DNA from 4 places in the Solibacillus sp. FSL H8-0538 genome. Region 1 is predicted to be linked to each of the others. Evidence: riboswitches for the same ligand, from Rfam matches in the RefSeq annotation. Region 1 holds a riboswitch; each other region holds the start of a gene.
The links. Region 1 has a riboswitch for S-adenosylmethionine ahead of metA (homoserine O-acetyltransferase MetA). Riboswitches for the same ligand answer to the same signal wherever they lie in the genome.
Positions count from the first base shown of each region.

Region 2: another riboswitch for S-adenosylmethionine. It lies ahead of MHH87_RS01700 (O-acetylhomoserine aminocarboxypropyltransferase/cysteine synthase family protein); the one in region 1 lies ahead of metA (homoserine O-acetyltransferase MetA).
Region 3: another riboswitch for S-adenosylmethionine. It lies ahead of MHH87_RS02320 (MetQ/NlpA family ABC transporter substrate-binding protein); the one in region 1 lies ahead of metA (homoserine O-acetyltransferase MetA).
Region 4: another riboswitch for S-adenosylmethionine. It lies ahead of MHH87_RS14050 (methionine ABC transporter ATP-binding protein); the one in region 1 lies ahead of metA (homoserine O-acetyltransferase MetA).

Region 1 covers NZ_JBBOPI010000001.1:1,854,392-1,862,505, reverse strand. The annotation lists gene parC (DNA topoisomerase IV subunit A) at 1-666, opposite strand, end outside; gene parE (DNA topoisomerase IV subunit B) at 669-2,639, opposite strand; gene plsY (glycerol-3-phosphate 1-O-acyltransferase PlsY) at 2,956-3,558, shown strand; gene MHH87_RS08735 (HesB/YadR/YfhF family protein) at 3,665-3,958, shown strand; gene MHH87_RS08730 (YczE/YyaS/YitT family protein) at 4,217-4,846, shown strand; gene metA (homoserine O-acetyltransferase MetA) at 4,950-5,888, opposite strand; SAM riboswitch class I at 5,994-6,100, opposite strand; gene MHH87_RS08720 (hypothetical protein) at 6,162-7,052, opposite strand; gene MHH87_RS08715 (IS1182 family transposase) at 7,466-8,114, shown strand, end outside.
Region 2 covers NZ_JBBOPI010000001.1:352,217-360,330, forward strand. The annotation lists gene MHH87_RS01680 (hypothetical protein) at 1-1,419, shown strand, start outside; gene MHH87_RS01685 (hypothetical protein) at 1,518-1,934, opposite strand; gene nfsA (oxygen-insensitive NADPH nitroreductase) at 2,065-2,796, opposite strand; gene MHH87_RS01695 (DASS family sodium-coupled anion symporter) at 2,953-4,425, opposite strand; SAM riboswitch class I at 4,744-4,859, shown strand; gene MHH87_RS01700 (O-acetylhomoserine aminocarboxypropyltransferase/cysteine synthase family protein) at 4,981-6,288, shown strand; gene MHH87_RS01705 (hypothetical protein) at 6,709-7,104, shown strand; gene MHH87_RS01710 (TetR/AcrR family transcriptional regulator) at 7,980-8,114, opposite strand, start outside.
Region 3 covers NZ_JBBOPI010000001.1:488,692-496,805, forward strand. The annotation lists gene ybaK (Cys-tRNA(Pro) deacylase) at 1-144, shown strand, start outside; gene MHH87_RS02290 (hypothetical protein) at 271-396, shown strand; gene MHH87_RS02295 (YczE/YyaS/YitT family protein) at 585-1,220, shown strand; gene MHH87_RS02300 (glycine C-acetyltransferase) at 1,513-2,703, shown strand; partial or broken gene MHH87_RS18855 (Gfo/Idh/MocA family oxidoreductase) at 2,834-2,992, opposite strand; gene MHH87_RS02305 (alpha-hydroxy acid oxidase) at 3,092-4,225, opposite strand; gene MHH87_RS02310 (methionine ABC transporter permease) at 4,239-4,910, opposite strand; gene MHH87_RS02315 (methionine ABC transporter ATP-binding protein) at 4,903-5,928, opposite strand; gene MHH87_RS02320 (MetQ/NlpA family ABC transporter substrate-binding protein) at 6,083-6,901, opposite strand; SAM riboswitch class I at 6,993-7,100, opposite strand; gene MHH87_RS02325 (pyridoxal phosphate-dependent aminotransferase) at 7,258-8,114, opposite strand, start outside.
Region 4 covers NZ_JBBOPI010000001.1:2,930,848-2,938,961, reverse strand. The annotation lists gene MHH87_RS14060 (toprim domain-containing protein) at 180-509, shown strand; gene MHH87_RS14055 (thioredoxin family protein) at 528-845, shown strand; SAM riboswitch class I at 891-995, shown strand; gene MHH87_RS14050 (methionine ABC transporter ATP-binding protein) at 1,212-2,240, shown strand; gene MHH87_RS14045 (methionine ABC transporter permease) at 2,233-2,901, shown strand; gene MHH87_RS14040 (MetQ/NlpA family ABC transporter substrate-binding protein) at 2,965-3,831, shown strand; gene MHH87_RS14035 (LysR family transcriptional regulator) at 4,218-5,120, opposite strand; gene gltB (glutamate synthase large subunit) at 5,239-8,114, shown strand, end outside.

The DNA.
Region 1 (8,114 bases):
AATAATGCCGCCAGTTGGGAAATCCGGTCCTTTAATAACGGTCATTAGCTCATCCACAGTACATTCTTTGTTATCTAAACGCATCAATACTGCGTCAAGTGCCTCTGTTAAGTTATGGGGTGGGATGTCGGTTGCATAGCCAGCTGAGATCCCTGTAGAACCATTTACTAGAAGGTTCGGGAAACGAGATGGTAATACAATCGGCTCCATGTCTTGGTCATCAAAGTTCGGAACAAAATCTACTGTTCCCTTATTAATGTCACGCAACATTTCCCCTGCAATGGCAGATAAACGTGCCTCAGTATAACGCATCGCTGCAGGAGGGTCACCATCGACGGAACCGTTATTCCCATGCATTTCGATCAGCATATGGCGAGATTTCCAGTCTTGACTCATACGGACCATTGCTTCATACACAGATGAATCACCATGTGGATGGAAGTTACCAATTACGTTACCGACAGTTTTGGCCGATTTACGGAACGGTTTTTCGTTAATATTGCCTTCATTAAACATGGCATACAAAATACGACGTTGTACTGGCTTCAATCCGTCACGTGTGTCTGGCAGTGCACGGTCTTGAATAATATATTTAGAATAGCGACCAAATCGGTCACCCATAACTTCTTCTAGTGGCAAATCTTGAAATTTCTCAATAAATGTCATGCTTACTTGTCCTCCTCATGTTGGATGAATTCATTTTCTAAAATATTCGTTTCATCTTCCATTCCGAAGTTTACGTTGGCCTCAATCCATTTACGGCGAGGCTCTACTTTATCGCCCATTAACGTTGTTACACGACGTTCTGCACGTGCACCGTCATCAATTTTCACGCGTATTAAGGTACGCGTTTCAGGATTCATCGTTGTATCCCATAATTGATCGGCATTCATCTCACCAAGCCCTTTATAGCGTTGAATGATATAGCCTTTTCCGATATTTTTAATGGCTACTTGTAATTCATTTTCTGTCCACGCATATTCCATGACTTGCTTCTTCCCAGAGCCTTTAGACACTTTATATAATGGCGGCAGTGCAATATAAACTTTGCCAGCCTCGATAAGTGGGCGCATATAGCGGTAGAAGAATGTTAACAGCAACACTTGGATGTGCGCACCATCCGTATCAGCATCGGTCATAATGACAACTTTATCATAAGCTGCATCTTCTACTGTGAAGTCTGAACCAACACCAGCACCGATTGTATGAATAATTGTAGAAATCTCTTCGTTTTTCATAATATCTTGCAACTTTGCTTTTTCGGTATTAATAACCTTACCGCGCAGTGGAAGAATTGCTTGGAAACTACGATCACGGCCTTGTTTTGCAGAACCACCTGCAGAGTCACCCTCTACAAGGTACAATTCATTTCTTGCCGCATTACGAGACTGAGCAGGGGTTAACTTCCCTGAAAGTAGCGTACTAGACTTCTTCTTTTTGCCGTTACGTGCATCATCACGTGCTTTACGTGCAGCTTCACGAACTTGCTGTGCTCGAATGGCTTTTCGGACTAATGAAGCAGATAGTTCGGCGTTCTCTTCAAGTACATAAAAAAGTTTTTCAGCCACAACTAAATCAACTGCTGAACGGGCTTCACTAGTACCTAATTTGCCTTTTGTCTGGCCTTCAAACTGTAAAATATTTTCCGGAATACGAACAGATACAATCGCAGCTAATCCTTCACGAATATCTGTACCTTCTAAATTTTTGTCTTTTTCTTTTAATAAACCAATTTTACGCGCATATTCATTAAATACACGAGTCATTGCTGATTTGGCACCGGTTTCATGTGTACCACCGTCACGCGTACGGACATTATTAACGAATGATAAAATTGTTTCGGAGTAGCCATCATTAAACTGGAAGGCAAACTCAACTTCAATCTCTTGCTGCGTTCCTTCTACATATTTAACGGGATGTAAAACGTCTTTCTCCTCGTTTAAATAGGCAACGAATGCTTCAATACCGCTTTCATAATGGAATACATCATGTTGACCTTCACCACGTTCGTCAATTAGCTCAATTTTTAAGTCTTTCAGTAAAAACGCTGATTCTCGTAAGCGCTCAGCAAGTGTGTCATAATTATATTTAGTGACTGAAAAAATTGAATCATCAGGAAGGAAATGAACTAATGTACCCGCTTCCTTCGTGTTACCGATGATATCAAGGGACGTTACGGGTTTACCACCATTTTCAAAGCGCTGACGGTGAATTTGTCCGTCTCGGTAAATCGTGACTTCTAAAAATGTCGATAAAGCGTTGACAACGGAAGAACCAACACCGTGCAGACCGCCACTAGTTTTGTAGCCACCTTGACCAAATTTACCCCCTGCGTGAAGAACGGTAAAAATGACTTCGGGTGTTGGCTTCCCCATTTTATGCATACCTGTTGGCATACCGCGTCCAAAGTCTCGAACGCTAATACTATTATCTGCATGAATTTTTACAATGATATGTGAACCAAATCCAGCAAGTGCTTCATCGACCGCATTGTCGACAATCTCGTAAACTAAGTGATGAAGGCCTCTGCCGTCAGTTGAACCTATATACATGCCTGGTCGTTTTCGTACTGCCTCTAGTCCTTCTAATACTTGAATGGCATCATCATTATAGACGAGCCCTGGCTGATTTTTTGCCAATTAAATTCCCCTCCAAAAAACAAACAAACGTTCGGATGCTCTACTAATCGTACTGATTATAGCATTCCATGTCAAATACGATACACTAAAAAAAGTAAGTGTATACTTCAATTAAACATTAATTGTACCATCTAACGGATTTGTTTAAAAGTTAGCGCTCTATCTCAATTCACGATTTAAGAGTCGTTCTCCTGCAAAACAATAGAATTCATACGAAAAATATTCCCTCTTTCGCAAAAAGTGAAAACGGTGTAGAATATTCAATACAAACTATTAGTACCAACTAGTAATTCTGCAAGTTGAAAGGAGCACATCAATGGTTAATGCATTACTTCTCATTTGTGCTTATGTCATTGGCTCGATCCCATCTGCACTGTGGATCGGTAAATTATTTTATAAAACGGACATTCGAGAACATGGAAGCGGAAATTTAGGAGCAACAAACACATTTCGGACTTTAGGCAAAAAGGCGGGTTTAGTTGTAACAATTATCGATGTGTTAAAAGGGACTGCTGCCGTATTATTAATACTGCTACCGTATTTTTCAGATACCACTATTCACCCATTAGTTCTTGGTATCATTGCAGTTGTGGGTCATATGTACCCAATCTTTGCGCGCTTCCGCGGTGGTAAAGCAGTGGCGACATCGGCTGGTGTTATACTCGGTTACGCGCTACCCTTATTCATCGTACTTTTTTTCACATTCTTTACCACGTTAAAACTAACGAAAATGGTGAGCTTAACGTCTATCGTTTCTGTATGTGTTGCTTTAATTTATAGCATTGTGTATTGGATTGTGACAGGTGATTTTGCACTATTTATTTTAATTGCGTTTTTATTTACATTCATTATTTATCGTCACCGTGAGAATATTAAACGTATTAAAGAAGGCACAGAACCAAAAGTTAAATGGCTTTAAATTGTTTCAGCCCTCTCTATAATTGAGAGGGTTTTTTCGTATACTTATCGTAATAATTCATTCATAATAAGATAGAAGTAAAGATTGTACAATTGAGGTGAGTAGATTGGATATTATTATTACTGAGGAAGCAATGACTTGGTTTTTAGAAGAAATGGAAGTAGAGCAAGGAGATTTTATTCGTTTTTATGCACGCTACGGTGGCTCTTCCCCGTTTCACGAAGGGTTTTCGCTCGGCATGAATCGTGAGCAACCACATGAAGTAGGTGTGGATACTGAAATTAATGGAGTACACTTTTACGTTGAAAAAAGTGACGAGTGGTTTTTCAATGAACATGATTTGCACGTATCCGTGGATGCGGCTCTCGATGAACTCGCATATCATTACAAAAAAAATTAACGCATGTGGACTATTAAAGTCCTCATGCGTTTTTATATGTTGTGAATGGACTTGGTGGATAAGAAAGAAAAACTTTCCCATCCTCATAAGTAAGGACATCAACTCGCTCTATTTTGGGCGAGTTGTGTCTTTCTAACACCCGGATAAGACAGTTTTTTATCTAAATTATAAGAATAAATAGTAATCTGTTTTTATTACGAAAAATAGCTATAATAAAATGTACAACATAGAATATACAGGATTGAAGGGTTTGAAAAAGTGAAAAAAGAATTTTATTGGCGCTGCCTGTTCTTTTTAGCAGGTATTCTTGTGCTATCTTTTGGTTTAGCGCTTGTTATAAAGGGACAGGCAATTGGTGTAGGCTCTTGGGATGTATTACATATCGGACTTGCGCAAACAGTAGGCCTAACAATTGGTTCATGGTCTATAATTTTAGGCTTTATAATACTTGCAGTGAACGGCTTCATCACGAAAAGTTGGCCGCAATTAGGAACCTATTTAGATATGATCATATCCGGGGTTTTCCTTGATATTTTCATCTATTTACTACCAGAAGTGGACGGTCTATTTATGCAATTCTTAGCCTTTATTGCAGGTATAGTGTTATTGGGTTTCGGATGCGGGATGTATATGGTTGCAAATATCGGTGTGGGTCCACGTGATACACTTATGATCCTTCTTGTGCAGCGTTTAGGTTGGAGCGTAAACCGTGCGCGTACGACGTTGGAAGTAGTCGTTGCGGTCGTTGGCTTTGTATTAGGTGGCCCAATTGGTGTCGGTACGCTTATTATGGCATTCGGTTTAGGCCCAGTTGTACAATGGGCGCTAACAATAAATATAAATTTATTTCAACGAGTATCTGGCGTTGACAGTGCCATTCTTGGATAATAGTAATAGAAGTGTAATGACCCGCATCTAGCGTTGTCGTTACGCTTTTTTAATGTAAATAAAATACGATTTCTCTTGGATCTTCGAGAAATCGTATTTAGGGCTAAATATGAAATTCAATCGCATCTTCAACAAAATGCCAATTATAAGGTGTTTCTTGGTATACGTAGTAGTTTAACCAGTTGTAAAACAGCAAGTGGGAATGCGCGCGCCAAGTATTTTTAGGTGCCTTTGTTGAATCGTCGTACGGGAAGTAGTTCACAGGCATCTCAATTTCGTCGCCCTTCTCTAAATCACGGTAATATTCATCCGAGAGCGTAGATGCATCGTATTCTAGATGGCCGGTAATCATAATATGCTTATTGTTTTTCGACTGTACAATAAAGACCCCTGCGTTATCTGAATAACTTAGTAAACGTAAATTAGGGTGTGCGCGTACCTCATCAATCGAAACCGATGTATGTCTTGAGTGTGGTGCGACATATTCATCACTAAAGCCGCGTACAAGGTCTACCGTTAAATCGGTAATGACATGTGAGTAAATACCAGAGCATTTTTTCGGTAGCTCAAATTTTCCGATGCCAAAGTGATGATAGAGTGCTGCCTGTGCGCCCCAACATATATACATGATTGACGTCACATTGGCATTTGCCCAATCCATTATGGTTTTAATTTCTTCCCAATAACCAACTGCTTCAAAGTCCATTTTTTCAACGGGTGCCCCGGTAATAATTAGTCCGTCATAGCGGCGGTGTTTGATTTCATCGAATGTTTGATAAAACGTATCTAAGTGAGATTTTGAGACGTTTTTTGATTCGTATGTAGCGGTATTTAGAAATGTCACGTTTACTTGAAGTGGTGTATTCCCTAATAAGCGTAGTAATTGTAATTCGGTTTTCTCTTTTTCCGGCATTAAATTAAACACTAAAATGTTTAAAGGACGGATTTGCTGTGTTTTCGCACGGTCTTCTTCCATTACGAAAATTTTTTCTTCTTTCAATCGCTCTCCAGCGGGTAAATGTTTCGGTATATTAATTGGCATTCGTATTCCCCCCATTTTAGTTTTTAACAAGGGCGAAGTCTATATGGCACCGTGAAATTATAAAACCTCTCATTCCAGCAAAAAGAATGAGAGGTTGATCGCTCGTTCTTATCTCTCAAGGGAGTCCCTTGCTGGAAGTAGCACCTTTCTAACCATGTTAGAGGTTGCTGAAGCTTCAACGGGCCATATCCCTCTGCTTCTCTTGATAAGACTATTAAATTGGATTAATAATATCATGCAATTTGGAATTATGCAATAATTATAAATGTATTTTTACCTCCCGAACTCCTTCCGATAAATCGTATCGTCCTGCAGCATATATACATAATTACCGCGCATCAAAATCTCACCATCTAGTAAACTGTTAGCATCGTCCATGAAATTGATTACGGGTCCTGGTAAATAGTCTGTACTATGCGGGAAAAGACGCCTTACTTGCCCCTGCCAATCAGACACTATAAATGTATCATCCTCATCGCGTACAAAATGTTGAAAATATTGTTCCCTAATGGACCAAAAACCGCAATTCAAGCTTCCTTCTAAATCATCATAGGCCTTCACGAGCTTAAAATCATCGTAAATAAAGAAAAGTTGTTCTTCCTTATTAATGTTCATGGCAGAGCATTCCACCATGTCAAACATACGCGCATCCCATAGCCGCTTCCCTGACCGATTAAAAACGACGACACCTTCACGGCCGATTGTATTACTAGGGTCCCACCCGAAATTCCCATAGACACCTTCATCGGTATAGCCAACCCAAATGCGGTCACTGTCATCAATTTGCATATAATTAATACCATCACCGAGTAATAATTGACTAACAATCTTCCCTTGATTATTAGCAATTATCGCGTTTGGTCCTTCATCAATAGCAATGCGAGAACTCACAAACAAATAACAGCCATCTGAAAACTGATCCATGCGATCGACAAATAACGGTAACTTAATGTGTAAGATGACTGCACCATGTACCTTTAAATGTACGAGCTTATATTCAAATAATGTATCCTCTTCAGTATCTGGTGTTGTTATGTTATAGAGTAATAGAACTTCATCTTCAACTGTTGCACTAAAGGCATATAGTTCAAATGGGGTTGTGTAGCTCGCCCATTTAGGTAACTTGATGTGCTCTTTTGGATGCCAAAAAAATTCAGCGTTCATTGTTCATCCCTCGTTTCACAGCGTATATTAGAAAAGTGCATTCGCGCCTGTTTGCACGCGACAAGCTGCTTGCGAGCCCGAAGCGAAAGTAAACGCTCCACCACTTTCGCCGAGGGCACTGAAAAAGTCCTTCAGCTATAAGTAAGAGCGTCCAAGAACGGAAATTCGTTACTGGACGCTTTTTTTCTTCGATGCCGTTGATTTCCATTCCGGCGGACGCTTTTCGCGGGCACGGCTCCAGCCTTCTCCCTCGCTTCGCTCAGTCCGGGTGCTTCCGCTCGTGCTGTTCCCGCAGAAGTCGCCGCCTCCATTCCAATCAACTGGAACTACTTTCATCACAAGAAGGGCTCTTCCCTCGTATAATCGCACACATTTCTTGTATAATTAAAGTACTAATAAAAGGTGGTGCGACCATGATTTCTAAACAGGAAACATTCAATTTGAGCCCGTACATGGCGTTGTACGATTTAATTATCCCAAAGGACAATATGCTTCGCCAAATTAATGAACTTGTGGATTTCTCATTTATTCTAGACGAACTAAAATCGAAATACTGTTTAGATAATGGCCGTAACGCGATTCCACCGATTCGTATGTTTAAATATTTACTATTAAAAGTGATTCATGATCTATCGGATGCCGACCTTGTCGAGCGTTCAAAATACGATATGTCCTTTAAATATTTTTTAGAGATGGCACCAGAAGATGATGTAATCGATTCAAGTTCACTGACAAAATTCCGTCGACTTCGTCTCCAAGATGTGAATTTAATAGATTTACTGATTCAGAAAACAGTTGAAATTGCCTTAGAAAAAGGGCTACTACTAAGTAAAATGGTCATCGTTGACGCTACCCATACAAAGGCTCGTTATAATCAAAAATCGCCAAAAGAATTTTTACAGGAAAAATCTAAAAATGTACGTAAAGCCGTGTATCAACTCGACGAAAACATGGTTGGAAAATTCCCTGAGAAGCCTACGTCAAATGAAGTCACAGAAGAATTAGATTACTGTCGTCAAGTAGTTGAAGTGGTGGAAACGCAATCAAAGGTTGCACAAATCC
Region 2 (8,114 bases), 1.5 Mb from region 1:
CGCATTAAGTCGGCTATTGTCTTTATTGGCATTATCGCTATCGGCTATTTACTCAGTGCACCAATTTGGAATGCAGATGATAAATATAATTCAGCAGAAATGGCAAAGCAAGTGGAGATTGAACCGTTTGATGAAAGCAAGACACCCGCTAGTGTACCACCGAAATTCGTAAAAAATAAAATGAAAAAAGCGTTCGGACAGGTGCCAAATACGAGTTATTATGAGCTGGGGAATTTACAAATTCAGAAGGTCAATGGGGCGTATGTATATATTGCGCCGGTAGAGTTTTCCGGAATGTTTAAATGGTTTAACGGCAAAACGACGCCAGGTTATTTCACGATGAGCGCAACAGACTCGAGTGATAATCCGAAATTTATAAGTGCCGAGATGGACTATGTACCGTCTGCGTTCTTTAACAAAAATTTAGAGCGTCATATGCGTTTACAGTACCCAACACTTATTTTTTACGGGGAGCCACAGCTTGAAATTGATGAGGATGGCAAACCTTATTACATCCGCTCATATGGGGAATTTATTTCTGCGCGTAACGGTTTTGACGTAAAAGGTATTATCGCTGTGGATGCTGCAACAGGGGCAACTCAAAAAATTACTTTAGCAGATGTGCCAAAATTTATTGATGGAGCGGTGTCACCAGAGGCAGTGAGCTTGCAAAATAGCTATTACGGCAATTATGTACACGGCTTTTGGAATAGCATAGTTGGCAAAAAAGACATCAAGCTCCCTTCAGATGAAGGAACAGAAGCTAGTGTGAGTCCGATTTTCGATGAGGACGGGCAAATGTATTACTTTACGGATTTCACAAGTCCGAAAGAAGGTGTAGATTCGATGTTAGGCTATGCGTTAACAAATGCGCGTACAGGTAAAGCAACGTACTATACCGGTAATTTAGAAGAGTCGTATATGGATTCACAAGGTGCACTTGATATTATTAGTAAGAAATTTATCGAGAAACAGTGGACGGGCGAGATGCCGATTTTGTATAATTTCTACTCCGAGGCAAGCTGGCTAACGGCAGTACTTGATTCAAACGGCTTCCTGCAAAATTACTTCATAGTTTCTGCGGCAAATCCAGAAATTTCTGCGTACGGCACGACGCCAAAAGAAGCGCTTAAGTTATATAAAACAGCGCTTAGTCGAGGTGGTAGCACTGTAGAAGGTTCATCGAGTGCAGACGAGGCAAAGCTATCAGCAAAAGTTGTACGTGTGTATAAGGAACGCGTTGGGGATTTTACAATAGTGTCATTCTTCGTGGCGAGCGGTGAAAACTTTATCGTCAGCTCAGAGGCAGCACCACTTGCAATCTATCTAGAAGAAGGGGATTCTGTTACAATTACGTATTACGCAACAGGGGAACAATTCCTACCAGTGAAAGCTTTAACAATTCAAGGATTACAATAACAAAAGAGGAGAGCCATCGTATTAGCGATCGCTTTCCTCTTTTTAATTGGATAAGAAAGGACATCATCATACCCTTTTTGGGGAGAAATGATATCTTTCTAGAATTCCGCAATATACTGTGCCATTTTTTCTATACGAGCTTCGATTTGCTCATCTTTGTAGGGTTTTAATTCCTTGAAGGATAGATGCTGCTCAGCCAAAATTTGACGTTCTTTTAGGAAAGCGTCTGCCTCTTCGCGTTTGAAAATATAGTCTAAATGTAAAATTTGCATTAACACGACTTCGGGATTTTCAAGATTATAAACGAATTTCATATTCCAAATCGTTGTGTAGGAAATATATTGATCCACAAAGGACGTAGCTGCCGTATAGTGGCTTTTGTCGATTTGTCTTTCGATGGAGCGGTGAACCTTTGCCAATTCCAAATTAATATCAGCCATGGCATGATAAAATTTCCGCGCAGATTTTAAGTGCTGGCGCTCTACAGAACGAGCGACATGCTTATTTGTGAACATAAAAAACTTCCTTCCCGAGCCTTACTTATTTCTTTAGTGTAGCAAATTCTGTTCGTAAAGGGAAAGGTTGAAGGAATTAAAATGGAAAAAAGCAACACTTAAAAGAAGCATTCATTTAGTTCGAAAGTCACTATTCCCAGTTAAATCCTTTAGTGACTAAGAAGTCTTTCATATATGGACGTTTTTGGTCAACAAGAAACTCAGCCATTTGCTTCGTCCATGTCGCCATTTTTTGATTTGATGAACGGCTTGTATAATACGCTTCCATTGTTGCGTCGTATTCGTCTAACAACGTATCGTATTGTTCCACGTTATAGCCGTTTTCATGAAGTACAGCTGCAACAGGTAGGCGTGGTTTTGTTTCATTTCGTTTTGTTGGCGTACCAATTGTTAACGCAAATAAAGGGAATACATACTCTGGTAAGTTGAACAATTCACTAATTTCAGCGGGGTTATTACGCGCACCGCCAATATAGCAAATGCCGTATCCTTGTGCCTCTGCCGCGATGACAAAATTTTGTGCAAAAAGTGAAACGTCCGCAACCCCAACAAGTACATTTTCAGCTGAATCCGCTACGATGTCTACACCGTGTTTTTGACCTGCTACTTGCAAACGCTTGAAGTCTACGCAAAATAGGAAGGAAGCGCCAGCAGTTTTGAACTGGAAGTCATTTTTTGAAAGCTCGCCTAATTTTGCTTTTTTATCCTCGTCCGTTACCCAAATAACACTGTATGCTTGTACAAAATGTGAGCTCGCTGCCATTTGTGCCGTTTCGATTAGATCCATTACTGTTTCTTTTGAAATTGGTTCACCTGTATATTTACGAACAGATGAGTGACTACGTAAAAGTTCTCTTGTCATTTTATTCTCCCCTTTATGTAAAATGATTAGAAAGGCACATCTTGACCAAATATACGGCGAGATGGTGTCCTTTATTTTGTGGTTAAGAAAGTGCTACATTTTTATCCACAAAAAAGCTTAAAGGATTGCCCTTTAAGCTCATTTTATAATAACTTCTTACAATAAACCAATCCATTTCCAATAAGTTGCGCTTAGTAGAAGGATTAATAGGTAGCCGAAAATTGTTAACGGAATGCCTGATTTTAAGAAATCCTTCGTTGTAAAGGCGCCTGTACCATATGCGAGCATGTTTTGCGGTGCGCTAATTGGTAATAGGAAACCGAAGCTAATAACGAATTGTTGGATTAATACGAAACCAACTTGATCGACGTTTACTAGTGTTGACGCTAAAACGATAAATACCGGAATTAAGGCAGAGGCAAGGCTTGTTGCACTTGCGAAACCTAAGTGAATTAAAATGTTGAAAATCGTTACAAGTGCAATTGTTGCTAAAAGTGGCAATGAGTCTAGACCCATTGAACCGAATACCGCATCAGATAACCAAGCAGCACCTTGTGTGTTTAACAGCACTGTACCAAGCATGATTCCTACGGCAAATACAATAATTGTACCCCAAGGAATTAATGGCTCCACTTCTTTCCACGTATACACACCGATTTTCGGTAATAGTAAAATAGCGATTGCAACAATTGTGACTGTTGTTGTATCAAATGGGTGTAGCTTGCTTTCTGTTGCCCAAAAGAATAATAACGTAACAGATGCGATAATTAAACGAATTTCTGGGCCTTTTAGTGGTCCTAAATCGTGTAATTGCTTTTTAATAACTTCTTTACCACCTGCAATATTGTTTGTCTCAGGTTTAATAAGAGTAATCATAATAAAGAACAATGCGATTGACATAAGAATTGAGAAGGGCGCGGCATAAAGGAACCAAGCACCCCAAGTAATATCAACGCCAAATTGTTCTTTAATGAAGTTGGTGGCTACCATGTTTTGTGCGGCTGCTGTTTTAATGCCGACATTCCAAATGGAAACAGCTTGTACAGATGTAATAACGAGTAAAGCAGCAAGACGGCTATCTTTTGCTAACCCGAATGCGGCAACCATACCTAATAAAATGGGTACAACTGCACCTGCACGAGCTGTTGCAGATGGTACGAAGAATGCTAAGATAATGGATACTAAAATAGCACCAAATACGATGGCTTTTGTTTTTGTTCCTACAATAGATAAAATCCATAAAGCTAAACGTTTGTGTAAATTTGTTACTTGCATTGCTGCGGCTAAAAATAGGGCAGCGGCTACAAGTGCTACGGCCGAATTACTAAATCCACCAAGGGCCATTTTTAATGCATCCGATGTACCTAACTCTATGGTTGGATCTTCCATTGAAGGGGCGAGGCCTAACATTAAAGTGACAAGGGCAATAATCATTGCCGAGCTTACTGGATAGCTAACAGCCTCTGTTACCCATAAAATAACGGCGAACGCTAAAATCGCGAGTGCACGTTGACCTGCGACTGGTAAATCGCCGCCGTTTGGTAATAATGTAATGATGGTGAGTGCGACAAAGGCAAGAGCAATCCACAGCGGCTTTAAGTTAAGTTTTTTTTCAGTTTGAGTAGACATAACTAATTCCTCCTCTTGTTATATTTGAATAAAAAATTAAAGCGAACATCACCGTTAAATAAATTATGTTAAAAACGTCACTGAACAAAATGAACGTAATTAAAATGAAGCTGTACTTGCTATAACGATATGTAAATTATAACATTTACAGTAATTTCGATTGTTAAAGTTTGGTTAAAATACTATTTCTATATAAGTAGTATTTGCAATTTAACAAAATAAATGTTTGATTTATCAGAAAAAACTTAAAATTTAAGTTGACTTATAAAACTACTCTGCTTTATACTGTGAAACAACGATGGAACATGAATCACATAACTCTTATCAAGAGCGGCGGAGGGAATAGGCCCTGAGATGCCCGGCAACCAAGTGAGTGAGGAACTGACTAAGGTGCTAATTCCTACAAGATGCAATTGCATTTTGAAAGATAAGGGGAGGAAAACTTGCTCATTTGCGAACCCTCTTCTTAGCTGAAGAGGGTTTTTTAGTTTTCAAAAAATCCTCCTCTATTACACCGATCAAGCCATCGAAAAACAATTTAGGAGGAATTTATTCATGTCTAATTTACGACCAGAAACAGTATTATTACACGGTGGGCAAAAGCCAGACCCGGTAACAGGAGCAATTGCCGTACCGGTATACCGTACAACAGCTTACGCTTTCAAAGACACAGCTCATGCGCAACGTCTTTTCGCACTTCAAGAAGCGGGCAATATATACTCTCGTATTACAAACCCTACAGTAGCTGCATTTGAAGAACGTGTTGCGTTACTTGAAGGCGGATCAGCTGCAGTCGCACTTTCATCTGGTGCAGCGGCAATCGCATTCTCCATTTTAAATTTAGCCGGCACAGGCGACGAAATTGTTGCAGCAGGTTCACTATATGGTGGGACATATAATTTATTTGCGCAAACACTACCACGCTACGGCATTACGGTGAAGTTCGTAGACGAAAAAGACCCTGAAAACTTCCGTGCGGCTATTACGGAAAATACAAAAGCGGTATTTGCTGAAATTATTGGCAATCCGAGCTTAAACGTATTAGATGTTGAAGCGGTAGCAAATATCGCACATGAAAACGGCCTACCATTATTAATCGATAGCACATTTGCTTCTCCATACGGTAGTAACCCTATTGAGTTTGGCGCAGATGTTGTCATCCATTCAGCAACGAAATGGATTGGCGGTCACGGTACGACAATTGGCGGCATCGTTGTAGACGCTGGGAAATTTGATTGGGCGCAGGGGAGACATCCAAGCTATACAGAGCCAGATACGTCTTACCACGGCTTACGTTACGGAATTGACACAGCAGGGGCTGCATTTGCCACAAAACTGCGCGTTCAATTATTACGAGACTTTGGTCCAACATTATCTCCAGATGCGGCATTTAATTTCTTACAAGGACTTGAAACGCTTCATTTGCGTATTGTCCGTCATAATGAAAATACACAAAAAGTCGCGGAATATTTACGCAACCACCCATTCGTGGACTATGTAAATTACAATGGCTTTGAAGATTTCCCTTCGCATAACTTAGCGAAGAAATATTTGAAAAACGGTTACGGGTCGATTTTAACATTCGGCATTAAAGGTGGACGTGAGGCGGGTCGCCAAGTGATTGATAATGTTGAATTATTCTCACATGTTGCGAATGTAGGAGACGCTAAATCACTAATTATTCACCCAGCATCAACAACGCATCAACAATTATCCGCAGAAGAACTTAAAGTGGCTGGTGTATCAGAGGAGCTCATTCGCTTATCAATTGGCCTAGAAGCGGTAGAAGATATTATTGCAGATTTAGAGCAAGCGTTAGCAAAGGTTGCAGTTAAAATAGAAGCAACACCAACAAACGCATAGGTAAGTAATATAGAAGAATGGCGTATCAACCTGCATCATTTCGTAGGGAAGCGCCTTTTTTTTAAATCAAATACCAAGTAAACTAATAAGCTTTATTGACATCTTTAATTCCTAGCATTACAATAGGTTTAAGAATTGTGGATGAACAACCACTTGCAGAGAAATTTTAATAACCGTTGTCTTTATGTAAATAAAGATTAGTAATGAAAACTTACTACTACCGTGCCTTGCCAGCATGAACAACATCGTGTTGGCCTTTAGCACGGTTGGATTAGCTAATATAACAAAAGCAAAAGTTAAATTTGTTTTTTTGAGTGTTCCCCCACTTTATGAATAGATGAGTAAGCACTTTACGGTGGCGATTTTGCCGCTCAGCACAATCACCAAGAAAGCTTGAAAAAAGAAAAGGAGTTGTTGAAAATGGGAAATGTTTATAGTGCACAAAATGTCGCAGCGTACATAATTTATGAACTAAATGATGTCCACACTTTCGTTAATCAATTATCAATCCAACATTTATTGGCGGATGTGGAAATAATGTGGCAGAAGGTATATGGACATTGCGCATTTTCAGAGGCAACTCACTCTCTTGAAGCGGGCTATGTTGTAAAAGAAGTGTTCGATGCGTATAAGGAGTACTATAATAATCATATTCCTGCACCGGCAAAGGAATGGTTTTTAAGATACGGTGAGTTTCAATTAATTCACCGCCCTTATGGAATCCCTGCGTATACTGCTGATGAATTAACAGTAATGACCAAAATTTTAGATGCTTATCGTACTACTATATTAGAGAAGGTTAGCGTTGCGGTGTAACCCCCAATTTTTATAATGGCTGTTTTCTTACTAGTAACATTCGTTGCTAGTATTTTTTTTGGTAGATAAGAAAGTATAACTTTCTTATCTACATAAGTAAGGACATCATCTCGCCCTATATTGGGCGAGATGTGTCTTTCTAACTTTGTGTTGTTTTTTATCTTAATAAAGATTTGTAGGTAAATCTTACTTTCACCATGATCATCACCGTGTTGGCCTTTAGTACGGTTGGATTAGCTAATTAAACAACAGTAGCGTTTAACAGTGCCAAATTGCAAATGGACCAATTCGACATACAACTTAATTGCAAATAAGTGCCGGTGACGCATAATTTCAATTAAGTTGTACATCGATTTAGCCGAATTGAACAAATCCAAACAAAAAAAGAATGTAAAACTTATGATAGCCAAATAAAAAGCTAGCTAGTGCATTTTCACACCTGCTAGCTTTTTTAGTGGTTAAGCAAGTATAGCTTGCTTAACCACATATTAAAGGACATCAACTCGTCCTATTTTGCGCGAGTTGTGTCTTTCTATCGCTCCATGGTGAAAAACGGACTGCCAATTATCGATTCATCATTGGAAAATAAAATCGGCTTTGGTGCTACCGGAAAGATCGGATGAATAGTCTGAAAATTTTAAATTCATGCTCCGTATTATGTGCTTTTGCTGCTCCAGGTCCAAGTGGAGGACGATGTAACACATTTTGCTGGTGGCCAAGCGTTAGTACATACGTTAAGTTGGAATGCCTTGCACCGAATTGCTCGATGGCAAGCCGCTTGTCTACTTAGCCAGGCAAGTTCATTTAGAGCGAGGCCTGCAGTGCTCCAGTAGGTAGTTCCTCACCTTTTCGTACTGGTATTGTATCTTGCATAGTTACTCCTCCGTTTGCATCATTCCTTGTAATAGTAGGGTTGTGTAAGTATCCGCGAGTTCCGATAAGGACATAGTGCCGTCCACATCAAACCACTGGTAGCTCCAGTTCGTCATCCCGAGTAGTGCGTAGCTTGT
Region 3 (8,114 bases), 1.4 Mb from region 1:
CTATTCCCAACATTCATTGATGCCTCCGCAGAAGCATTAGACTTTATCATCGTAAGCGCTGGGAAAATCGGCATGCAAATGAAGCTTAAACCAACAGATATTGCACATATCTCCCAAGCGGCATTTGCTGAAATTACGGTATAATTCAAAAGGCTGTTTACAATTTTGTGGTGCAAGTAAATTTGCTAATTGTGCAAGTAATCTTGGGAATGTTTGCACGTAAACCGACCAAGCAGCCTATCTTAAACAATACACTTTAGAAACACATACTTGAAAGCAGGTCTCCATCATGAAAATAGCGTTCGCATGGCGCGGATGACAATGGAAATATTCGCAGTTACAGCAGGCTGGCTACTCCACGGTCCAATTGGTGTTACAACCGTCGTACTCGCATGAGGCGCTGGCTATATTATTTTAAACATCTCCTTGATCAAATCGCAGGAGAAATAGTGTAAGCTCTCCAAAATGGGGAGCTTTTTAATGCCCATTTTATTGCGTAGCATCCTTTTATATGATTTAGTTAGACTAGGAAATAAATTTACATAACTTTGTATATTTCGTAGTTAATGAAAGTGGGTTTAGGTATGAGAAAATCATTTTTATGGCAATGGGCATTTTTCCTCGTTGGATTAATGGTAATGGCACTGGGGATTACGTTAACGATTAAAGGAAAAGCAATCGGCACAAGCCCATGGGATGTTTTACATATTGGTTTATATAAACAGGTAGGCTTAACAATTGGCTCGTGGTCTATTTTAACCGGTTTATTTATCATCGTTACAACCTCTATATTTTTAAAACAGTGGCCGCGCCTTGCTACGTGGTTAAATATGTTATTAATTGGGTCGTTCATTGATTTCTTTAACTGGCTATTACCGAATACGACTGTTATTGCATTTGAGCTGGCGTATTTTATCGCAGGATTTTTTGTCATGAGTATGGGCTGTGCGCTTTATATTTCCGCGAACTTAGGAGCGGGGCCACGTGATACGGTTATGATGATAATTGCTGAAAAATTCGGGGGTTCCGTTAGGTTGGGGCGTACAGTTATGGAAGTGTTTGCGGCATTGTCCGGCTGGCTACTCGGCGGTCCAGTTGGTGTTGGTACAGTCATTTTAGCGCTTGGTACGGGATATGTCATTCAGTGGGCGCTCCCGAAATTCCAGGAAGCATTACAAAAAAGAATGATAGAGTCAAACGAAAGCACGCAACAGGCATAATGTCCATTGCGTGTTTTTACTGTTAAGGAAATTTTAAAATTTCTCCGTGTAGATAACAGTTAAATAAGTAAATGCACCATCTAGGCGAAAGTGCCAGCCCCTCGAAGTCACAGTCTGCCCTCGGGCTAAGGCAAAGAGCGCCTTCACTTCGCATTTTCCAGCGCTTGTCGGGGCTAAGCAGTTTTTGTTACTTGTGTAGTTCAACATAAGAAAACAATCGAAAAGAGAAGTTCCTCCAACTCCCGTTTCATGCTAAAATGAGAGCAACTTGCATATGAAAGGAAGAGGCAACATGTCAAAAACATTAAATGCATTTATAGACGACAACCTTCAAGCGCTGCATGATCAAGGTTTATACAATGAAATTGATCCAGTTGAAAGCGCAAACGGACCAGTAATTCAAGTGCGCGGTAAAAGTTTAATTAACTTATCTTCAAATAACTATCTTGGTTTAGCAACAAACGAGGAATTAAAAACAATTGCTAAGAATGCGATTGATAAATATGGCGTTGGGGCAGGGGCTGTACGTACAATTAACGGCACACTTGACCTTCACGTAAAACTGGAAGAAAAGCTAGCAGAATTCAAAGGAACAGAAGCGGCAATTTCTTATCAATCAGGCTTCAACTGTAATATGGCCGCTATTTCTGCTGTTATGGATAAAAACGATGCAATTCTGTCTGATGCACTAAACCATGCATCAATTATCGATGGCTGTCGCTTATCGAAAGCGAAAATCATTCCGTTTCATCACTCAGATATGGACGACCTACGCGCGAAAGCAAAGGAAGCAACAGAATCTGGCCTTTACAATAAAGTAATGGTTATTACGGACGGCGTATTCTCAATGGACGGCGATATCGCCAAGCTACCAGAAATCGTAGAAATCGCAAAGGAATTTGATTTAATTACGTATGTGGATGATGCGCATGGTTCAGGCGTTACAGGTAAAGGGAAGGGTACAGTGAAGCATTTCGGGTTAGAGCGTGAAATTGACTTCCAAATCGGTACTTTATCGAAAGCAATCGGCGTTGTCGGCGGTTATGTGGCTGGCAAGAAAAACTTGATTAATTGGTTAAAAGTCCGCTCTCGTCCGTTCCTATTCTCAACAGCATTGCCACCGGGTGATGTAGCAGCAATTACACGTGCAGTTGAAATGATTATGGAATCAACAGAGTTGCATGACAAGCTTTGGGAAAACGGCGACTACCTGAAAAAAGGTTTAGCTGAGCTAGGGTTTAACATTGGTGAATCGGAAACACCGATCACACCATGTATTATTGGGGACGAAAAATTGACACAGGAATTTTCAAAACGTTTATTTGAAGAAGGCGTTTACGCAAAATCAATCGTCTTCCCAACAGTTCCTAAAGGCACAGGTCGTGTCCGCAACATGCCAACAGCAGCGCACACAAAAGGAATGCTAGACGACGCACTCGTAATCTATGCAAAAGTAGGCCGCGAATTAGGCGTTATTCAATAAAATGAAGGTGATGAAAACGTAGAGTTTTCATCACCTTTTTTTATGGATAAGAAAAGACATCAACTCGCTCTATTTTGGGTGAGTTGTGTCTTTCTAAGGGATTTGGACTCTAAATAGAACTACAGAATCTTTAAATAGAATCCGCCTCCGCAGCCGTCTCAGCCATGGGTTTTTCTACTAATACATGCCTGCCGTTTTGCTTGGCAGTAATGGCTATGTCACAGTGTAAATCGGGAGGTGTGTAAATAATGACGGCGTCCACTTGTTCGTCAGCCCAAATTGCCTCTAATGAACGTGATGCATACTCCCTAAATCGTTTCCTTTCTTACAATCAAGAGATAGTGAAAAGGAAAAAATACACTTTTTACACAGTCTAATTAATAGGCATTTAGTTTTTCACAATCGTTAAGTTGCACACATTCGCTACACGGCTTACACCTGCAAGCCCCATGGATACTTTAAATTCATCGTATAGATTTTGCATGACTTGGCGTACGCCTGCTTCACCTGCGTAGGCTAGTCCATACACGAATGGCCGACCAATTGCGACAGCTGTTGCGCCTAAAGCTAATGCTTTTAGTACATCGATACCGCGGTACACGCCGCCGTCCAAAATAACCGGAATGCGTCGGTCAACAGCTTTCACAACTGCAGGAAGCGCATCCAAGCTACCAACCACGCCGTCTAATTGGCGCCCCCCATGATTGGAAACAAAAATTCCATCTACGCCTGCTTCAATTGCTAACTTTGCATCTTCAGGATGTAAAATTCCTTTTAATAATACAGGTAATTTCGTACGTTCCTTCAATTCACGCACATTGTCCCAGCTTAAAGTGGGATGATAAATATTTGCCAGCAAACCTTCAATAAATGCCTCGGATGAATCATCACGTAGCGTTGACATGAACACAGGATCGGTTTCATAGTTACCACGCGAGAAGCCTTTTTTCAAGGGTGAAAATTGGTTGCGAACATCGTGCTCTCTCCAGCCAAGCATTACGGTATCAATTGTTAATACAATGGCTTCAAAACCAGCTTGTTCTGCGCGCTCTACCATACTAAATGAAATATCTTCATTTGTTGACCAGTATAATTGGAACCATTTCGTATGATGTGGTGCAGTTTCTGCAATTTGTTCCATCGAATAACTTGAAACGGTGCTTTGTACATACGGAATTTGTAAATCCATTGCTGCACGCACAACCGCTAGCTCACCGTCTTCGTGCGCAATTTTATTCATGCCGACGGGAGCAAATAGTAGGGGAGTTGGATGTGTTTTTCCGAATAATTCAATGGATGTATCCAGTATTGATACATCATTTAAAAAACGCGGTACAATGGAATATTTGTGAAAAGCATCACGATTATTACGTAGTGACTGCTCGCCGCCCGCACCTGAACGTACATAGCTATAAGGGCCAATATCAATTTTGTCTTTAACCGCTTGCTCTAATTCTTCAAAACCAATCGGAAAAGCTTGTGCCGTTCCGATATTTTTTAATAATAAATCACCTTTACTCATGAACTCATCTCCATTAATCACGTTTTAGGTTGCTTGCCACGCGGTTCCCAACAGACTGAATGATTTGTACTAAAATAATTAAAATAAATACGGCGGCATACATCACGTCGACTTGATAACGAATATGACCGAAGCGGTAGGCCAAGTCACCAAGGCCACCTGCACCCACAAGCCCAGCCATCGCTGTTGCACCGACTAAGCCAACTGTTGCGATCGTTAAGCCTAGAACGATGGATGAACGTGCTTCGCGAAGTAGAACATTCATCACGATATGACGGCGTTTAATGCCCATTGCTGTATATGCTTCAACGACACCAGGTGACACCTCAAGCAGTGCCGATTCCAATAATCGTGCGATATACGGCGCTGTGTATACAACAAGTGGAACGATTACCCCTTTAACCCCAATCGTCGTCCCAACAATGAACTTTGTAAATGGAAGGATAAAGAATAGTAGAATAATGAACGGAATCGAACGGATAATATTAATAACTAAGTTTAAAATTTGGTAGAGCCATTTATTTTCGAATAATTGCCCAGGTCGTGTTAGAACGATTAAAATCCCGAGTGGAATTCCAATTAATACAGCTAGCACAAGGGAAATAGACGCCATTTGAAGCGTTTCGCCAAGTGATTTCAAAATAACATGTCCCCATTGATCAAAAAATGCTTGTAAACTACTCATTGTCGTCGCCTCCTAATCGTTCAATTTGGACGCCATTTTGTTCAAGATAGGATGTGATTTGTTGGATTTCTTGCGGCTTTCCCCCTACATGAACAACGATATTGCCGACAATGCCGTTTTTCAATTCAATAATGTTTGCAGCTAAAATATTCGGCGCTACATTAAAGCGGTTACTAATATCGGCAATCAGTGGTTTTCCTGTGCTTTCACCAACAAATGTTAAACGTACTACCGCACCTGTTAAGTTCAGCTGGTTGATTAATGATTTAGATAATGAACGTTGTGAAATAGTGTTCAAGAATTTGCGCGTTGTTGGATGCGTGGGCTTTTTAAATAGCTCGATTGCTGAGTTATGCTCCACAAGCTTCCCTTTTTCGAGTACATACACGTAATCGCAAATTTTTTGGATTACGTTCATTTCATGGGTAATCAGTAAAATAGTAATCCCAAGTTCACGATTGATTTTTAACAGAAGCTCTAAAATGGAGTCTGTCGTTTCTGGATCAAGTGCGCTCGTTGCTTCATCGCTTAGTAAAACTTCGGGTTCCTGTGCAAGGGCGCGGGCGATAGCGACACGTTGTTTTTGTCCACCAGATAATTGGTTAGGGAAGTTCGTTAATTTATCCGTTAACCCAACAATCTCAGCATACTTTGCGACTTTAGCTGCTACCTCTTTTTTACTATAGCCGAGTAAGTTTAGAGGAATTGCAATATTGTCATAAACTGTTGCTGTTTTAAGTAGGTTAAAACCTTGGAAGATCATCCCGATTTTTTGACGTGTTTTCCGAAGGTCCTCTGTTGATGCAGACATTAAATCCACACCGTTAATTCGAACATTGCCACTAGTTGGGCGCTCAAGTAAGTTGACACAACGAATCAGTGTACTTTTTCCGGCACCACTATAGCCGATGACGCCGTGAATTTCGCCTTTTTTGACATGTAAATCTACATCATCAACGGCATTGAATACACCTTGCTTAGATGGGTACTGCTTCACGATGTTTTGGAGTTGTATCATAAAAATCCTCGCCTTTCTAGAGAAAAAGCTACCGGCAAAGTTGCCGATAACTTTTCGTATTTTTGGTGGATAAGAAAGTATAACTTTTCCATTCACATTAGTAAGGACATCAACTCGCCGTATTTTGGGCGAGTTGTGTCTTTCTAATTACGAATTAAAATCCTGGAATAACTGCGCCTTCATATGTTTCTATAATATAATTACGTACTTCGTCAGTTTGGTAAGCTTCGATGAATTTCTTTAAATCTTCGCTATCTTCTTCACCTGGACGTACAACTAATTTGTTTACGTACGGAGAGTCAGATGATTCAAGAATGATCGAATCGTTTTTCGGATTTAAACCTGCTTCAAGTGCGAAGTTTGTGTTGATTGCTGCAAAATCTACTTCAGCTAATTGAGTTGGTAATTGAGCGGCTTCTAGTTCGATAAATTCATAATTATGTGGGTTATCTACTACATCAAAGATGGATGCGTTAATGCTCACACCTTCTTTTAATGTGATATAACCAGCATCTGCTAATACAACTAATGCACGTCCACCGTTTGTCGCATCATTAGGTAAAGCAAATGTTGCACCGTCAGGAACTTCTTCCATTGACGCGTATTTAGACGAGTATATGCCCATTGGATTTAAAATTGTATTTCCTACTGATACAAGTTCTTCGCCGCGGTCCGTGTTGAATGTATCTAAGAATGGCTGCGTTTGGAAGTTGTTAATATCAAGATCGCCTTCTACTAGCGCTGTGTTCGGTAATACATAATCAGAGAATACACGGATGTCTACTTCTAAGCCGTTTTCCGCTGCGATGTCTGCTGCAATTTCTGTAATTTCTTCGTGTAAGCCAGCAGTTACGCCGATTACTAATTTACCGTCATTTAATGTGTCTTCTGCAGTTTCTTCTCCGCCACAAGCTGCAAGAGCAAGTGCTAAGGCTGATGTTGCAAATAAAAAGCCGATTTTTTTAAATTTCATGGTTGAAATCCCCCTAGATGTTTTGTTTTAGTTAATAAAAAAATGCCTCTCTTGAAAAAGAGAGGCATCGAAAAGTCAATTTAGATTACCACTCTTATCTTTCAAAACATTTCTGTTTTGTAGGAATTAGCACCGGCCAACAAGTGTTGGTGGTTGCCGAGCTTCATAGGGCCTATCCCTCAGCTACTCTTAATAAGAGAAAAACATTATATTTAAAAACTAATTAATGTAAATATACAGACTATTTAGAACAAAATCAATATAAAATTATATTTTTCTGAAAAAACTTTATTTTAAGATAGTTTGTTGTTAAATAGAAAAAAGCACATCTTATGGGAGGGATGTGCTTTTCATAACTATTTGACGATGACTTGCTTGAATAAATTTAATTTTTCTACGCGGCGTACAGCTTCACGCATACGATCCTCATTTACAAGTAGACCAACGCGCACATAGCCTTCACCGTATTCACCAAAGCCATTACCAGCAGCAACGGCTACGTCTGCCTTTTCTAATAGTAAATTTGCAAATTCCTGGCTTGTGTAGCCTTCTGCAACAGGCAACCATGCAAAGAACGAGCCTTTTGGTGCCGTAATGTTCCAGCCGATGCGGTGCGCTTCTTCAACGAGTATATTGCGGCGGCTTTCGTATGTTGTCCGTAAAGCTTCAACACAGTCCTGTTCCGCATTTAATGCCACTGCTGCAGCATGTTGCACAGCGGGGAACTGGTTACAAAATAGATGATCTTGAATGATATTGATTGCTTCAATTATTTTGGCATTGCCGACAGCAAAACCAATGCGCCAGCCTGCCATATTATATGATTTTGATAATGTATACAGCTCGATGCCGACATCTTTTGCACCGGCCGCTTGTAAGAAGCTCGGAGGACGAACGCCGTCAAAGCCGATTGCACCGTACGCAAAGTCATGCGCAACGGCAATATTATTTTCCTTCGCAAACGCTACTGTGTCTTCAAAAAAAGCTAAATCTGCTGTGCCCCCAGTTGGATTGTTCGGATAGTTTATGTACATCAATTTTGCTCGCTCGCGTACTTCTGGAGAAAGTACCTTGTAATCTGGTAAAAATGCATTCGCCTCTTCAAGCGGCATCGTATCAAATTTCACGTCTGCAAGTGCAACTCCTGATAAATAATCCGGATAACCTGGGTCTGGCAACAGCATATAATCGCCAGGATTTAAAATTGCCATTG
Region 4 (8,114 bases), 1.1 Mb from region 1:
CGAAAGCGCCAGCCCCTCGAGGTCGCGGTCTGTCCTCAGGCGAAGGCTAAGAGCGCTTTCACTTCGGACTCTCCGATGCTTGTGTTCGTGGTTGAGCAACTATAGCTTTCTTAATCACATAATAAACGACATCATCTTACCTTATTTTGGGTCAAGATTTGTCTTTCTATAGGAGGAAGATGAATGTGGAAAAGTGTATAATCGTAGAAGGTCGTTCGGACAAATTGAAAATAATCCCTCTATTAGCCGAAAACGCTACGATTTTATGTACAAATGGTACGATTAGTGAAGAAGACTTAATCACGCTTATCGAGCCTTATGAGCATTGCGATCTGTATACAATGTTTGATGCCGATAAAAACGGAGAGAAATTACGTAAGCTCATGAAGCGTTGCTATTCTGATGCGATACAGCTCGTCATCCCGAAGCAATATATAGAAGTAGCCGAAACTCCAAGTGCTATTTTACTTCAGCTATTAGAGGTAGCAAAATTTGCCGTTCACAAATAAAAGTATAGGATGAAGCAGATGAACGAATGGACTAGACAAAAGTGGGAACAACAAATGCAAGAGCAGCCGTTAACTGCCTTTTATTTATATACACCGATGTGTGGTACGTGTGCAGTTGCATCAAAAATGATGGATGTTGTGGAACAATTACTCCCAAATCTCCCATTAGGGAAAGCCAATTTAAATTATATGGAGCAGCTCGCTTATGATATTGAAATAGAAAGTGTGCCCTGCCTAGTTATATCGCAAAGAGGTGAAATCGTAGATAAAATCTATGCATTTCAATCCGTACCATTTTTGTATGAAATATTAAAAAAACATTTGACGCATAATTGATAGCGTGATAAAGTAACATTCATAATAAAAAATTTAATAGCGTTACTCTTATAAAGAGAGGCGGAGGGAAGTGCCCTATGAAGCCCGGCAACCAGCATGTATGATGAAAAGGTGCCAAGTCACACAAAGTTAAGCTTTGAGAGATGAGAGAACGGTTGAACGTATAAAAATGCGAAAACCTTTCTACTATGTCTTCAAGTAGAAAGGTTTTTTCGTTTACGTCTAGGTTTAATCGCCACGCCCTCGAGTTCGATGCCAACATGATGTTGGTCAGTTCGCCAGTTCGGGTGTAAACCGGCGCATTAACACTCTTGGTTTACAAAATAAAGCAGCGCAGAGGATGCTGTTTTTAGAAGGAGTACAGTAATGATTGAATTAAAAAATATTACGAAAGTTTATAAAACGAAAAATGGCGACTTAACAGCTGTTGAAAATGTAAACTTATCGATTAAGCAAGGAGAAATCTATGGCATTATCGGTTATAGTGGTGCCGGTAAAAGTACAATGATTCGCCTGTTAAATGGTTTAGAAAAGCCAACAAAGGGCTTAGTTACAGTTAGTGGCAATGAGCTATCATCTGCTTCAGGACGAAAACTACGCGAGGCTCGTCAAAAAATTAGTATGATCTTCCAACACTTCAACCTTTTATGGTCACGCACTGTGGCGGAAAACATCGCCTTCCCGCTTGAAATTGCAGGTGTTCCCAAAGCAGAACGTGTAAAACGTGTAGAAGAGTTAATTGAACTTGTTGGTCTTACTGGTCGCGGCAAAGCGTATCCTTCAGAGCTTTCGGGAGGACAAAAGCAGCGTGTCGGTATTGCGCGCGCCTTAGCGAATAACCCAGAAGTACTTTTATGTGATGAAGCAACATCTGCACTTGACCCGGAAACGACGGATTCAATTTTAGAGCTTCTTTTAGATATTAATAAAAGACTTGGCTTAACGATTGTACTAATCACACACGAAATGCACGTTATTCGTAAAATTTGTCACCGCGTCGCTGTTATGGAAGCTGGACAAGTAGTGGAGCAAGGTGAGGTGCTACAAGTATTCCAACACCCGCAAGCACCAATTACGAAAAAATTCGTTTCACAAGTATCAGGTGCAACACAAGAAACGCAAGAATCTTTAGAGCAAATTTTAGCGAAATATAAATCTGGGAACATCATTAAGCTATCATTCGTTGGACAAACGACAGAGCAACCAGTCATTTCGCAAATTATTAAGCAGTTTGATATTGCCATTAATATCGTTCAAGGTGATATTTCTCATACAACTAGTGGTCCGTACGGTACATTGTTCGTGCATATTGATGGACAGCAAGCGGATATAGATGCTGCACTAGCAATACTTGAGCAGCATGAAATTAAAACGGAGGTGATTGAGCATGCTTAGTCAATTATTTCCGAACGTCGTGTGGGACAAAATGTGGGAAGCGACGTATGAAACACTTTATATGACTGTAATTTCAACAGGTGTAACCTTTGTGCTCGGTCTAGCAATCGGGATTTTACTATTTTTAACGAGTCCCAATCAAATAGGGGCAAATAAAGTAGCGCATTTTTTAACAGGATCTGTCGTAAATATTTTCCGTTCCATTCCGTTTATCGTGCTTATAATTTTATTAATTCCATTTACAAATTTTTTACTTGGCACGATTCGTGGTGTAAATGCGGCATTACCTGCGCTTATTATCGGTGCGGCGCCGTTCTATGCACGTATGGTCCTCATCGCACTTCGTGAAATTGATAAAGGTGTTATTGAAGCAGCTCGCTCAATGGGTGCAAAAACATCAACAATTATTTGGAAAGTACTAATACCAGAATCATTGCCAGCGCTTATTTCTGGTATTACAGTAACATCGGTTGCACTTGTAGGCTATACAGCAATGGCTGGTATTATTGGTGCAGGTGGACTAGGGAATACAGCATTTATTGATGGATTCCAACGTAGCCGATCTGACGTAACCGTAATGGCGACAATTATTATATTAGCTATCGTTTTCGTTCTTCAGTTTATTGGCGATGCGATTACATCAAAAACAGACAAGCGTTAGTTTAGGTGACGGCGGCATAGGTCGTTCACATAGAGAAAGCATATAGAGAAGGGGAGAAATTTAATGAAGAAATTATTATCATTTTTACTTTTATCAGTGCTTGTATTAGCTTTAGCAGCTTGTGGAAGCGATGATGAAGGAACAACTGAAACAGCTGATACAAACGATACAGCTGCAACAGAAGGTACAACTGAACCAACAAAATTAGTTGTAGGTGCTTCTTATGGTTTACATGATATTATTTTAGAGCAAGCGAAACCACTTTTAGCTGAACAAGGGATCGAATTAGTAATCGAGCCTTATCAAGATTATATAATGCCAAACCAAGATTTAGAGTCTGGCGAATTAGATGCTAACTATTTCCAACATATTCCGTACTTAGAGCTTGAAAACGCTGAAAAAGGCTACGGTTTTGTTAATGCTGGTGGAATTCACATCGAGCCAATCGGGATATACTCTCAAGAATATGCTTCTTTAGATGAACTTCCAGACGGCGCAACAATTATCATTTCTAACTCAGTTTCTGACCAAGGTCGTATTTTGTCGTTACTTGAAAATTTAGGCTTAATTAAATTAGCAGATGGTATTGATAAAACAGCTGCTGAATTAAAAGATATTGTAGAAAACCCTAAAAACTTAAACATTGATGCAAGCTCTGCACCAGAAATTTTAGTTCAATACTATAAAAATGGTGAAGGTGATGCAGTTGTAATTAACTCAAACTTCGCAATCGATGCAGGTATTAACCCAATTACAGATTCTATTGCCATTGAAGGATCTGAATCTCCATACGTAAACGTAATTGCTACACGTGCTGGTGAAGAAAACAACGAAACAATCGTGAAGTTAATTGAAGTACTACATTCTAAAGAAATCCAAGACTTCATCGTTGAAGAATGGGGCGGGGCAGTAGTTCCTGTAAGCAAATAATTATTACTAAAAATGGACGCTTCTCAATGAGAGGCGTCCTTTGTTTTGTCTATTAATGCGAAGAGAGTGTCTATAAACAAGAAGCGCAGTGTCTGTCTATTAGCAACGCAAGAGTGTCTATAACCGGAAGTGGAGCGTCTATTAACAACGCAAGAGTGTCTTTAACCGGAAGTGGAGCGTCTATTAACAACGCAAAAGTGTCTATAACCAGAAGCGCAGACTCTATTAGCAACACGAGAGTGTCGATAACCGGAAGCGAAGTGTCTATTAGCAACGCAAGAGTGTCTATAACCGGAAGCGAACTGTCTATTAGCAACGCAAGAGTGTCTATAACCAGGAGCCCACGGTCTATTAACCAAATAAAACTGTCGATTAACTAAAACGCCCTACTGAAACTGTGTTAGTCTCGAGAAGAAATTATTAACAAACTCAATAAATACTTTTTCAGATGGAGCGAGCTCGCGATTTGTTGGAGAGATGACGCCGACTGTGCGACGAATGCTTGGCATAGCAATCGGAACCTTCACTGTTAAACGTGGTGTCGAATCATATAGTGAACTCTCTGGCAATAGAGTGACTCCAATTCCTGCAGCAACAAGCCCCTTCAGTGCATCCATATCCTCACCCTCAGAAGTAACTTTGGCGATGAAGCCTGCTGATTTACATGCTTCAACGGCTACTTTATGCAAAATATAGCCTTCCGGAAACAAAACGAAATTATCGTTGCGTAAATCAATTAAATTAATCGACGAATTTTTTGCTAATGGATGTGTTGCAGGTAGTAGCGCATGAATGTTTTCACTAAACAGTACGGTTGCATCGATTAATTCATCCTTAGGAGGTAGTGGGCCTAAAAAAGCTAAATTTAATTCGCGACTTTTTACCGCTTCAATTAAAAATTTGTAGGATCCTTGACGTAAGTGGAATGACACATCTGGGTATTCCTTTTTGAATGCAGATATAACAGTTGGTAAAACATAGCTAGCTAAACTTGTTGGGAAGCCGACCTTGATTGTCCCTTTTGCCGGGTCTATAAATTCTTCCACCTGCTTGGCAGCGAAATCAATTGCCTTCAAGGCAGTAACGGTATGTTCAAGAAAGATTTTCCCTACTGGCGTTAGCTTGACATTGCGGCCGATGCGCTCAAAAAGTGGTGTACCTAGTTCTTCTTCTAAATTGGCAATTTGGCGACTAATTGCGGATTGAGCGACATGCAAATGTTCAGCTGCTTCAGAAATATGTTCGCGTTCTGCCACTTCTACAAAGTAACGTAATTGGCGTAGTTCCAACGTTCTCACCCCATTTATCTATTTTTTAGATTAATTCCATCCAAACTATATATTGTTTATATTATTTCGAAAACTTTAAAATGTAAATAAGCAATTGAAAGATTTTGGGGGGATTTTAATGACTTTTCATCAATTACCGAAAGCGCAAGGCCTTTATTCACCGGAGTTCGAGCACGATGCTTGTGGAATCGGAATGTACGCCAATATTAAAGGTCGTGCTTCACATGAAATTGTAAAAAACGGATTAGAAATGTTATGTCGCTTAGAGCACCGTGCTGGCCGTGGAGGAGATGGTAAAACGGGCGATGGAGCCGGCTTAATGGTCCAGATTCCGGATGCATTTTTCAAGTTAAACTGTAGGGAGTTAAATTTACCAGTAAAAGGCGAGTATGGTGTAGGGCAGCTATTCTTCACAGAAAATGAACAACAGCGTCATGCAATCGAAGCAAAAATAAACGAATTAATTGAGCAAGAAGGCCAGGTACTGATTGGCTGGAGAACTGCTCCAACGAATAAAGAAAACCTGAGTGATATTGCAAAAGCGACAGCACCTGTTGTACGCCAAGTATTTATTCAAGCAACGAACACAAAAGACACATTAGCATTTGAACGTAAACTGTATTTAATCCGCAAACAAACAGAACACTGGACAGATGCTAAAGGCTATGAATTCTACTGCCCAAGCATGTCGAGCCAAACAATGGTATTCAAAGGTTTACTTTCTCCAGAGGAAGTAAGTGACTTCTACATGGACCTACAAGACGCAAGCTTCATTTCCGCACTAGCACTCGTGCACTCACGCTATTCAACAAACACGTTCCCGTCATGGAAACGTGCCCATCCTAATCGTTACATCATTCATAATGGAGAAATTAATACACTGCGCGGCAATATTAACTGGATGCGCGCACGTGAGCAGCAAATTGTATCCGAAGCATTTGGTGATGATTTAGAAAAGCTATTACCGATCATTGATACAACAGGTTCGGACTCATCTATGCTCGATAATGCCTTCGAATTTTTCGTTTTAGCAGGTCGTACACCGGCCCATGCAGCAATGATGATGATTCCAAAGCCGTGGACAGAAAACCCGCGAATTGCAGAAGACCGTAAAGCATTTTATCAATATCATTCAAGCTTAATGGAGCCGTGGGATGGTCCTACAGCAATTTGCTTCACTGACGGTAAACAAATTGGTGCGATTTTGGACAGAAATGGCTTACGTCCTGGTCGAATTTATGTGACAAAGGATGACCATATAATCTTCTCATCTGAAACAGGTGTAGTAGATGTGGCAGAGGAAGATGTATTGTACAAAGATCGTTTAAGTCCAGGCCGCATGCTACTTGTTGATTTGGAACAAGGGAAAATCATTTCAGACGAAGAGCTAAAAGAAGAAATAGCAAGCGCACATCCTTATGCACAGTGGCTTGAAGACAATATGTTAAAAGTCCAAGTGGATGAAGAACAAGCAGTGGAAGTAACGAACTTAACGCTACGCCAAAAAATTAACGGCTACACATTTGAAGATGTGCAGAAATATATCGTACCGCTTGCTAAAGAAGGGAAGGATCCACTTGGCTCCATGGGGAATGATTCACCACTTGCGGTGTTATCCGAGCGCCCACAGTCACTGTTCAATTACTTTAAGCAGTTATTTGCCCAAGTAACGAATCCACCGATTGATTCTATCCGCGAGCATGTCGTAACTTCTACGATGACCTTACTTGGTGCAGAAGGTGATCTACTTCATCCAACGGCAGAAAATGCACGCCGTATTATGTTAGATACACCGGTACTAACAAACGCAGAGTACAATAACTTAATTAATAATAATGAAGAACATTTCCAGGTAGCTGAAATCCGCCTTTCATTTACTGAAGATTTAGAAAAAGAGTTGAATCGTATTAAAGCAGAAGCAGAGGCTGCGGTCATTGGTGGCAAAACTTTAGTAGTGCTGACGGATTACGAAGAAGATGCGAACCAACTAACGGTGCCCATATTACTTGCAGCAAGTGCACTGCATCAATATTTAATCCGTGTTGGGTTACGTACGAAAGTGAGCATCCTCGTCAATAGCGGTGAAGTGCGTGAAGTACATCATTTTGCAGCGCTAATTGGCTTCGGTGTCGATGCGATTAATCCGTACTTAGCATACGCAACAATTCAAGAAGCGATTGACAATGGCCACTTAGCAATTTCTTATAAAGATGCAGTGAAAAAATTCCGTAAAGGTGCTGCAGATGGCGTTGTGAAAGTAATGTCGAAAATGGGGATTTCAACAGTGCAATCATACCGTGGCGCTCAAGTATTTGAAGCGGTCGGTATTTCAAAAGCAGTAATTGATGAGCACTTTACAGGAACTGCATCTCAAATTGACGGTATTAGCTTAGAAACAATTGGCGAGGAAGCAAAACGTCGTCATGATAGCGCCGTTGAATCACTGCGTGCGGAACTTGAATCCGGAAGTAATTTTCAGTGGCGTGCGGACGGCGAGCATCATGCGTTCAATCCGAAAACAATTCATACATTGCAGTGGGCAACACGGAAAAATGATTACGGCCTCTACCGCATGTACGCAGAAATGGCGAATGAAGAACGCATCGGCTTCCTACGTAATTTATTTGATTTTAAAAAAGCAGAGCGTCGTCTTCCATTAGAAGAAGTGGAGTCTGTTGATTTAATTGTGAAACGCTTTAAATCAGGTGCGATGTCATTTGGTTCATTATCAAAAGAAGCGCATGAAACATTAGCCATTGCAATGAACCGCTTAGGCGCACGTTCAAATTCTGGTGAGGGTGGGGAAGATCCAGCGCGCTTCACAGTAGATGTAAATGGCGATAACCGCCGCAGTGCCATCAAGCAAATTGCATCGGGTCGTTTCGGTGTGAAGTCGCATTACTTAGTCAACGCCGATGAGCTGCAAATTAAAATGGCGCAAGGTGCAAAACCTGGTGAAGGCGGTCAGCTACCGGGAAATAAAGTCTATCCGTG